2 regions of the Streptomyces luomodiensis genome follow, and region 1 is predicted to be linked to the other one. Evidence: riboswitches for the same ligand, from Rfam matches in the RefSeq annotation. Region 1 holds a riboswitch; the other holds the start of a gene.
What was found. A riboswitch is a leader RNA that binds a small molecule or an ion and turns the genes downstream of it on or off. The one in region 1 is predicted to bind thiamine pyrophosphate.
Positions count from the first base shown of each region.

Region 1 (4,800 bases):
TCGACAAGACCGCGCTCCGCAACATCGAGCAGGCGATCCGGGACTCGGACCTGGGCGTCAACCCGAGCAATGACGGCAATATCATCCGGGTGGTGTTCCCCGAGCTCACCGAACAGCGCCGCAAGGAGTTCATCAAGGTCGCCAAGGGCAAGGGCGAGGACGCGAAGATCTCGATCCGCAGCGTCCGGCGCAAGGCCAAGGAGTCCATCGACAAGCTGATCAAGGACGGCGAGGTCGGCGAGGACGAGGGGCGCCGTGCCGAGAAGGAGCTCGACGACCTCACGGCGAAGTATGTCGCGCAGGTGGATGAGCTGCTCAAGCACAAGGAAGCCGAGCTGCTCGAGGTCTGATGAACGACTCTTCCTGGGGGGCCCCACCGAGCGCCGGACTCCGGGGACCGGATCAGGGCACCGCACCCGGCTATGGCTGGGAGGTGCCCTCTTCTTCGGCGGGTCCCGTGCACGAGGTGGGTGGGGCGGCGCAGACTCGCCCCATGCCCACCGTGCCTCACGCAGGCGGCGACTCCGGCGAGGCCGCCGACCGTGACCGGGGGGCCGCCCAGCCGGGTGGCCCCCTCTTCCGCGACGAGCGGGAGCCGCAGCCCGGATCCCGGCAGCCCGCCGGGCATCCGCCGACGCCCCCCGACCCCGCGTCCGACCCGGCCCTGGCCGGCGGCGCGCGCAGCGGCGGTGCGGGGCAGGGGAAGAAGAAGAGCGCCGGCCGCAATCTGCGCGCCGCGATAGGGGTGGGCGTCGGCCTCGGCGTGATCATCGTGGCCTCGCTCTTCATCTACAAGCCCGTGTTCATCGGCGTGATAGCGGTCGCGGTGGTGGTCGGTCTCTGGGAGCTGACCTCGCGGCTGGCCGAGCGCAAGGACATCCGGGTCCCGTTGGTGCCGCTCGCCGTCGGCGGGGTCGCCATGGTCGTCGCCGGCTATGTGCGCGGGGCCCAGGGCGCGGTGGTGGCGGTGGCGCTCACGGCGCTCGCGGTGCTGGTCTGGCGGATGACCGAACCGCCCGACAACTACCTCAGGGACGTCACCGCGGGTGTCTTCGCCGCCTTCTACGTGCCGTTCCTGGCCACCTTCGTGGCGCTGATGCTCGACACCGGGGACGGCCCGTGGCGGGTCCTCACCTTCCTGCTGCTGACCGTGGTCAGCGACACGGGGGCGTACGCGGTGGGCTGGCGCTTCGGCCGGCATCCGCTGGCGCCGCGGATCAGCCCCGGCAAGACCCGCGAGGGGCTGCTGGGCGCGGTGACCTTCGCGATGGCCGCGGGCGCGCTGTGCATGCAGTACCTCATCGACGGCGGCGTCTGGTGGCAGGGCCTGCTGCTCGGCCTCGCCGCCGCGGTCAGCGCGACCCTCGGCGACCTCGGCGAGTCCATGATCAAGCGGGACCTCGGCATCAAGGACATGGGCAAGCTGCTGCCCGGCCACGGCGGGATCATGGACCGGCTCGACTCGCTGCTGCCCACCGCGCCGGTGGTGTGGCTGCTGCTGGTGATCTTCGTGGGCGGCTGACCACACCGGCCCACGGGCCCCGCGCCGCTCATGGCGCGGGGCCCTTCGTACGTCTGCGACACTGGGTGAACCATGCCTAAGCCCGGAGAACTCACCTTCGTCGCGCCGCGCGGGGCCAAGAAGCCGCCGCGGCACCTCGCCGACCTCACGCCCGCCGAGCGCCGGGAGGCCGTCGCCGCCCTCGGGGAGAAGCCCTTCCGGGCCGGTCAGGTGTCGCGTCACTACTTCGCCCGCTACGCCGACGACCCCGCCCAGTGGACCGACATACCGGCGGCCGCGCGCGAGAAGCTGGCCGCCGGGCTGCTGCCGGAGCTGATGAGCGTGGTGCGGCACATCAGCTGTGACGACGACACCACCCGCAAGACCCTGTGGCGGCTCTTCGACGGCACGCTCGTGGAGTCCGTGCTGATGCGCTACCCGGACCGGGTGACCATGTGCATCAGCTCACAGGCCGGCTGTGGGATGAACTGCCCGTTCTGCGCCACCGGCCAGGCGGGTCTGGACCGCAACCTGTCCACCGCCGAGATCGTGCACCAGATCGTGGACGGGATGCGGGCCCTGCGCGATGGTGAGATCCCCGGTGGGCCGGCCCGGCTGTCCAACATCGTCTTCATGGGCATGGGCGAGCCGCTGGCCAACTACAACCGCGTCGTCGGCGCCATCCGCCGGCTCACCGACCCCGAGCCCGACGGTCTCGGTCTTTCCCAGCGCGGCATCACCGTCTCCACCGTGGGCCTCGTCCCGGCGATGCTGCGGTTCGCCGACGAGGGGTTCAAGTGCCGGCTCGCGGTCTCGCTGCACGCGCCCGACGACGAGCTGCGCGACACCCTCGTCCCGGTCAACACCCGCTGGAAGGTGCGCGAAGTCCTGGACGCCGCGTGGGAGTACGCGGAGAAGTCCGGCCGCCGGGTCTCCGTCGAGTACGCGCTGATCAAGGACATCAACGACCAGGCGTGGCGTGCCGACCTGCTCGGCCGGCTGCTCAAGGGCCACCGGGTGCATGTCAACCTCATCCCGCTCAACCCGACGCCCGGCTCCAAGTGGACGGCGTCCCGGCCCGAGGACGAAAAGGCGTTCGTGGCCGCCCTGGAGGCCCACGGGGTGCCGGTGACCGTCCGGGACACCCGGGGACAGGAGATCGACGGGGCCTGCGGGCAGCTGGCGGCTGCGGAGCGCTGAGGACCGGCTGATACGGTGCCTGAGCATCATCGCGTCATGTGTTCGTCGCGGCGGTGAACCTTCGTACAAATGAACATTCCGACAGGGGAGCGCTGAAGAGCGCTGAGAGTGCGGCACGGCCGCAGACCCTCGGACCTGATCCGGGTCATACCGGCGTAGGGAGTCAGCATCACCATGAACAGCCAGTTTCGGCATGCCATCGCGGCCACCCTCCTCGGCTCACTCGCCCTGGGCACGCTCGTCGGCTGCGGCGAGGACTCCAAGAGCGGCTCGGACTCCAAGACGGTCACCCTGGTCACCCACGACTCGTTCGCGGCCTCCAAGGCGGTCCTCAAGGAGTTCACCGAGGAGACCGGCTACACGGTGCGGGTGCAGGCCGGGGGCGACGCGGGGGCCGCCGTCAACCAGGCGATCCTGTCCAAGGGCCACCCCCAGGGCGATGTGTTCTTCGGCGTGGACAACACCCTGCTCTCCCGCGCGCTCGACAACGACCTGTTCACCCCCTACTCGGCGAAGGGCCTGGACAAGGTCCCGGCCGCCCTCCAGCTCGACCGGGCCGAACACCGCGTCACCCCGGTCGACTTCGGCGACATCTGCGTCAACTACGACCGCGAGTACTTCGCCGACAAGAAGCTGGCACCGCCCCGGACGCTCGACGATCTGACCAAGCCCGCCTACAAGAACCTCCTCGTCACCGAGAACGCCGCCACCTCGTCCCCCGGTCTCGGCTTCCTTCTTGCCACGGCCGCCACGTACGGCGACGACGGCTGGCAGGGCTACTGGAAGAAGCTGCGGGCCAACGGCGTCGAGGTGGTCGACGGCTGGGAGCAGGCGTACTACGACCGGTTCTCCGGCTCGGCCGGCGGCGGCAAGGGCGACCGGCCGCTCGTCGTCTCCTACGCCTCGAGCCCGCCCGCCGAGGTGGCCGACGCCAAGACCAAGCCCGCCAAGGCCCCCACCGGGGTGGCGACGGGCACCTGCTTCCGGCAGGTGGAATTCGCCGGGCTGCTGAACGGCGCGGGCAACACCAAGGGCGGCAAGGCGCTGCTGGACTTCCTGCTGAGCAAGCGGTTCCAGGAGGACGTCCCCCTGAACATGTACGTCAACCCGGCGCGCGAGGACGCCAAGCTGCCGGATCTGTTCACCCGGTACGGGGCCACGATCGCCGACTCGGCCACCCTGGCGCCGCAGAAGATCGCCAAGAACCGTGAGCAGTGGGTCAAGACATGGTCCTCGCTGGTCCTGTAGAGCCCCGCGAGAACCGTAAGAAGGCCGTCGGCCTCCGTAAGACAGGTGAGGCCGACGGCCGCGGCCGTCGCGCGACCGCCCTCCGGCTCGTCCTGATGGCGGTGCCGCTCGCCTTCTTCGCGGTCTTCTTCGCCTATCCCGTGGCCGCCATCGTCACCCGGGGGCTGCGCGTCGGCGGGCGATGGCGGTTCGGCCGGATCGCCGAGGTGATGACCGATCCGGCGACGCTGGACGTCCTGTGGTTCACCTGCTGGCAGGCGGTGGCCTCGACCGCCTTGACGCTCGCGGTCGCGCTCCCGGGCGCCTATGTCTTCGCCCGCCTCGACTTCCCCGGCAAGGGACTGCTGCGGGCCGTGGTGACCGTGCCGTTCGTCCTGCCGACCGTCGTCGCCGGATCGGCCTTCCTGGCCCTGCTCGGCCGGGGCGGGCTGCTGGACGAGCTGTGGGGCGTACGGCTGGACACCTCCGTCTGGGCGATCCTCCTGGCCCATGTCTTCTTCAACTACGCGGTGGTCGTACGGACCGTCGGCGGGCTGTGGGCCCAGCTCGACCCGCGCCAGGAGGAGGCCGCGCGGGTGCTCGGCGCGGGCCGGCTGTCGGCCTGGCGCCGGGTGACGCTGCCCGCGCTGGCTCCCGCCGTGGCCGCCGCCGCGCTGATGGTGCTCCTGTTCACCTTCACCTCCTTCGGCGTGATCCAGATCCTCGGCGGCCCCCGCTACGCCACCCTGGAGGTGGCGATCTACCGGCAGACCGCGCAGCTGCTCGACCTCCCCACGGCGGCGGTGCTCACCCTCGTGCAGTTCGCCGCGGTCGCGGTCGTCCTGGCCCTGCACGCGTGGACCGTAAGGCGG
Region 1 covers NZ_CP117522.1:6,945,249-6,950,048, forward strand. The annotation lists gene frr (ribosome recycling factor) at 1-350, shown strand, start outside; gene PS467_RS29430 (phosphatidate cytidylyltransferase) at 350-1,522, shown strand; gene rlmN (dual-specificity RNA methyltransferase RlmN) at 1,595-2,701, shown strand; TPP riboswitch at 2,775-2,880, shown strand; gene PS467_RS29440 (thiamine ABC transporter substrate-binding protein) at 2,876-3,949, shown strand; gene PS467_RS29445 (ABC transporter permease) at 4,045-4,800, shown strand, end outside.

Region 2 (4,800 bases), 4.1 Mb from region 1:
TCGCCGAGGATCGCGCGCGCCGCCGGGACCGGCAGGTCGCCCTGGCCCAGGTGGAGCACATCGGAGCCGATGGCGTGGGCGACGTCCGCCCGGTCGTTGACGGCGAGCAGCTTTCCGTGCCGACGGCAGGCGTCCGCGAAGACCTGGAGGTGCTCCAGCTCTTCCGCCGCCTCCATCTCCTTGTCCCGCAGCTGGACGATGTCCACCCCCGCGCCCAGGACGGCGTCCAGGAACTCCGGCAGGTCGCCCTGTCGCTTCCGTGCGTCGGTGCACAGATAGAGGCGGGCGTCGGCCAGCTGCTCACGAGCGGTGGTGGACATGGGTAGGTCCCCCTGGGGGTCGGTGGCGTACGGGCCGTGAGCGGAGCCCGGCCCGTACGCCCGTGGGCGATACGAAAACGACAAGCCCTGTAGAAGCCTTGCACGAGCCCTGTGGAGCCCTGTGCCGGGGGCTCAGTGCCGAGCCGTGTACCGGCTTCCGCGCGAGCCCTGCGCGCCCTGTACGAGCCTGTACGAGCCCTTCAGGAGCTCTGCGGAAGCCGCCGGTGGCTGGGCGGGAGCGGCGTCAGACAGCCAGCGCCTGCGCGCGCCGCTTCACCTCCGTGCCACGATTCTCGCTCAGGGCCTGTGCCGGGGTGCCGGGCAGGCTCGGGTCAGGGGTGAAGAGCCACTCCAGCATCTCTTCGTCACTGAAACCGTCGTCCTTCAAAAGCGTCAAGGTCCCCACGAGGCCCTTGACGATCTTTCCGTCACCGATGAACTCCTCGGGCACCTGGAGCACCCGGTTCTCGCCACGGCGCACCGCGATCAGCTGGCCCTCCTTGACCAGCTGCCGGACGCGCGTCACCTCCACACCGAGCCGCTCGGCGACGTCGGGAAGGGTGAGCCAGTCGGGGACGAGAGCATCGATCTTCGCGTCAATCTCGGTCACGGAACAAGCCTGCCATCTGGGACTGACAGTGGGTAGCCGGGCGCCCGCCGCGCGGGCCGCCCCGCCCCGCCCCGGACGCCCGCCCGGCGGCCGGCCGGCCCGTCAGCGGACGGCCGACTTCAGCGGCACCGAGGGGTCCATGGCCCGCGTCCGGTCCAGCCGGGCGCCGCGCTCGATCAGCTTGCGCCCCTGGGCCAGATCGCGCGGACGGCCGACGGCCAGCAGGGCGACCAGGGCGCCCTCGCGCAGCCAGCACACCGACCACGCGGCACCGGCCGGATCGCCGCGCCAGACCAGTTCGTCGGCCTCCGCATGATGGCCGGCGTACTGCACGAAGCGCCCGAACTGCTCGGACCAGAAGTACGGCACCGGGTCGTAGACCACACCGGGGAAGTGGGCGGCCGTCCGGTTCCCCACCACATTGGCGGCGACGGTGCGCGGCCCCTGGAGCGCGTTGTCCCAGTGGTGCACCAGCAGCCGCGTCCCGTAGCGGGCGGACGGGAAGGAGGCGCAGTCGCCGACCGCGTAGACGTCCGGCACCGAGGTGCGCAGCCGGTCGTCCGCGGCCACGGACCGGTCCCCGGCCAGCGCCACGTCCGAACCGGCCAGCCAGTCCGTGGCCGGCCGCGCCCCGATCCCGACGACCACCGCACCCGCCCGCAGCCGGGTGCCGTCGTCGAGCAGCAGCCCGCTGTCGTCCACGGCGGCCACCCGGGCGCCGGTCATCAGCGTGGCGCCGCAGTCCTCGTACCAGGCCGCCATGGGGGCGGCGACCTCGGCCGGGAGGGCGCCCGCCAGCGGTCGGTCCGCGGCCTCGACGACGGTCACGGCGCAGCCCGCCTCGCGCGCCGCCGTGGCGAACTCCGCGCCGATCCAGCCCGCCCCCACGACCGCGATCTCACGCTGCCGGGCGAGCACCGGGCGCAGCCGTTCGGCGTCGTCCAGGGTGCGCAGCAGATGGACGTTCGGCACGCCTTCGGCGCCCGGCAGCGGGATCGGGTCGGCGCCCGTGGCGATCACCAGGACGTCGTACGGCACCGGGCCGGTCCCGGTCTCGACCACCCGCTTGTCCGTGCGCAGCCCCGTGACCGGGACGCCGAGCCGCAGCCCGATGCCCAGCCCGGCGAAGTCCACGTCGAGCGTCGATCCCTCGGCCTTACCGAGCAGCACGGCCTTGGACAGCGGCGGCCGGTCATAGGGCTGGTGCGGCTCCGCGCCCAGCAGCACGATCTCCCCGGCCCAGCCCTGCTCGCGCAGCGCGACGGCGGTCTGCACCCCCGCCATCCCCGCGCCGACGATCACCACCCGCTGTCCGCCGCCACCCGAGGACGCCTTCGTCCCCGTCGTCGTCTTATCGCTCACACGATCACTGTATGGCGGCAGGTGGAGCGGACCGCAGAGCGCGGGACGAGATCTCGGGCACAGCACGGAGGGCAGGGCGAACGGCCACCCTTCCGACCGATTCGGACCTCGTACTAGGGTGGCGGGACGAAGCACTCGCGGGAGCCCGGACGCACCGGGCTGAGAGGGAGGCTGACACGGCCTCCGACCGTACGAACCTGATCCGGGTCATGCCGGCGAAGGGAGGGGCGGCGTGTCCACGCACGCACCAGGTCACGACGGACCACACGCACCAGGTCACGACAACGACGGACCGCACACAACCGGCCACGACAACGACGGACCGCGCACGCCAGGTCACGTGGACGACGGACCGCATACACCGCGACCCGGCGGCGGACCGCCCGGCGGGGCCTATGACGCCCTCGTCATCGGGGGCGGCATCATCGGCCTGGTCACGGCCTGGCGAGCGGCCCAGCGGGGCCTGCGCACCGCCCTCGCCGACCCGGCGCCCGGCGGCGGAGCCGCCCGTGTCGCGGCCGGGATGCTGGCGGCCGTCACCGAGCTCCACTACGGCGAGCAGACCCTGCTCGGCCTCAACTTGGCCTCCGCACGCCTCTATCCGGACTTCGTGGCCGAGCTGGAGGAGGCCGGCGGCCAGGACGTCGGCCACCGGGCGTGCGGCACGCTCGCCGTCGCGTTCGACTCCGACGACCGCGCCCATCTGCGTGAACTCCACACGTTCCAGCAGGGGCTCGGGCTGGACTCCCAGTGGCTGACGGGGCGGGAATGCCGCCGTCTGGAACCGATGCTCGCGCCGGGCGTACGCGGCGGGCTGCGCGTCGACGGCGACCACCAGGTGGACCCGCGGCGGCTGGCGACGGCGCTGCTCATCGCGTGCGAGCGGGCCGGGGTGGTCCTCCACCGCGCCCGTGCGGAGCGGCTGCTGCTGGACGGCGACCGCGCCACCGGGGTCGAGCTGACCGGGGGCACCCGGCTGGCCGCCGAGCACACCGTGCTCGCCGCCGGCAGCCTCAGCGGACGGCTCGCGGGCGTCCCCGACGACGTCCTGCCACCCGTCCGCCCGGTCAAGGGACAGGTGCTGCGGCTGTCGGTGCCCGAACGCTACGCGCCGTTCCTCTCCCGGACGGTACGGGCCGTGGTGCGCGGCGGACCGGTCTACCTCGTGCCGCGCGAGAACGGCGAGCTGGTCGTCGGCGCGACCACCGAGGAACTGGGCTGGGACACCACGGTCACCGCGGGCGGCGTGTACGAACTGCTGCGCGACGCCCATGAGCTGGTGCCCGGCATCACCGAACTCCCGCTGGTGGAGACGTGCGCCGGGCTGCGCCCCGGCTCCCCCGACAACGCCCCGATGCTCGGCCCGACCGCGCTGCCGGGGCTGCTGCTGGCCACCGGCCACTACCGCAACGGCGTCCTGCTCACCCCGATCACCGGCGATGTCATGGCCGAGGCGCTGACGAGCGGAGAACTCCCGCCCGAGGCCCGGCCGTTCACCCCGCGGCGCTTCGCGGCCCCGGCCGTCCCCGACGCGTCCGCCGCCGCGCCCTCCCCCGTACAGGAGCAGCACACATGACCGTCTCCGTCAACGGCGAGCCCCGCGAGATCCCCGACGGCACCACCCTCGACCGGCTCGTCGCGACCCTCACCCAGGCGTCCTCGGGCGTCGCCGCCGCCGTCAACGAGACGGTCGTCCCGCGTACCCAGTGGCCCGCGACCCCGCTCGGCGACGGTGACCGCGTCGAGGTCCTCACCGCGGTCCAAGGAGGCTGATCCCCCCATGGCTCCCACCACCACGACCACTTCGGCCAACACGGACACCACGGCCAATACGGGCACCACGGCCACCGCGCCCGCCGCCGCCCTGGCCGACGGCGCCGACCCGCTCACCATCGCCGGGACGACGTTCGGCTCCCGTCTGATCATGGGCACCGGCGGCGCCCCCAGCCTGGAGGTCCTGGAGCGGTCGCTGCTGGCCTCCGGCACCGAGCTGACCACCGTCGCGATGCGGCGGCTGGACCCCACGGTGCAGGGGTCGGTGCTCTCCGTGCTCGCCCGGCACGGCATCCGCCCGCTGCCCAATACCGCCGGGTGTTTCACCGCCGGTGAGGCCGTGCTGACCGCCCGCCTCGCCCGGGAGGCCCTGGGCACCGACTGGGTCAAGCTGGAGGTGGTCGCCGACGAGCGCACCCTGCTCCCCGATCCGATCGAGCTGCTGGACGCCGCCGAAACCCTGGTCGACGACGGCTTCACGGTCCTCCCGTACACCAATGACGACCCGATCCTGGCCCGGAAGCTGGAGGACGTCGGCTGCGCCGCGATCATGCCCCTCGGCTCCCCGATCGGCTCCGGGCTCGGCATCCGCAATCCGCACAACTTCCAGCTGATCGTCGAGCGCGCCACCGTGCCGGTGATCCTCGACGCGGGCGCGGGCACGGCGTCGGACGCCGCGCTGGCCATGGAGCTGGGGTGCGCGGCGGTGATGCTCGCCTCGGCGGTCACCCGGGC
Region 2 covers NZ_CP117522.1:2,854,594-2,859,393, forward strand. The annotation lists gene thiE (thiamine phosphate synthase) at 1-320, opposite strand, end outside; gene PS467_RS12255 (Rv2175c family DNA-binding protein) at 565-930, opposite strand; gene PS467_RS12260 (NAD(P)/FAD-dependent oxidoreductase) at 1,033-2,292, opposite strand; TPP riboswitch at 2,420-2,534, shown strand; gene thiO (glycine oxidase ThiO) at 2,633-3,868, shown strand; gene thiS (sulfur carrier protein ThiS) at 3,865-4,065, shown strand; gene PS467_RS12275 (thiazole synthase) at 4,157-4,800, shown strand, end outside.
Region 2: another riboswitch for thiamine pyrophosphate. It lies ahead of thiO (glycine oxidase ThiO); the one in region 1 lies ahead of PS467_RS29440 (thiamine ABC transporter substrate-binding protein).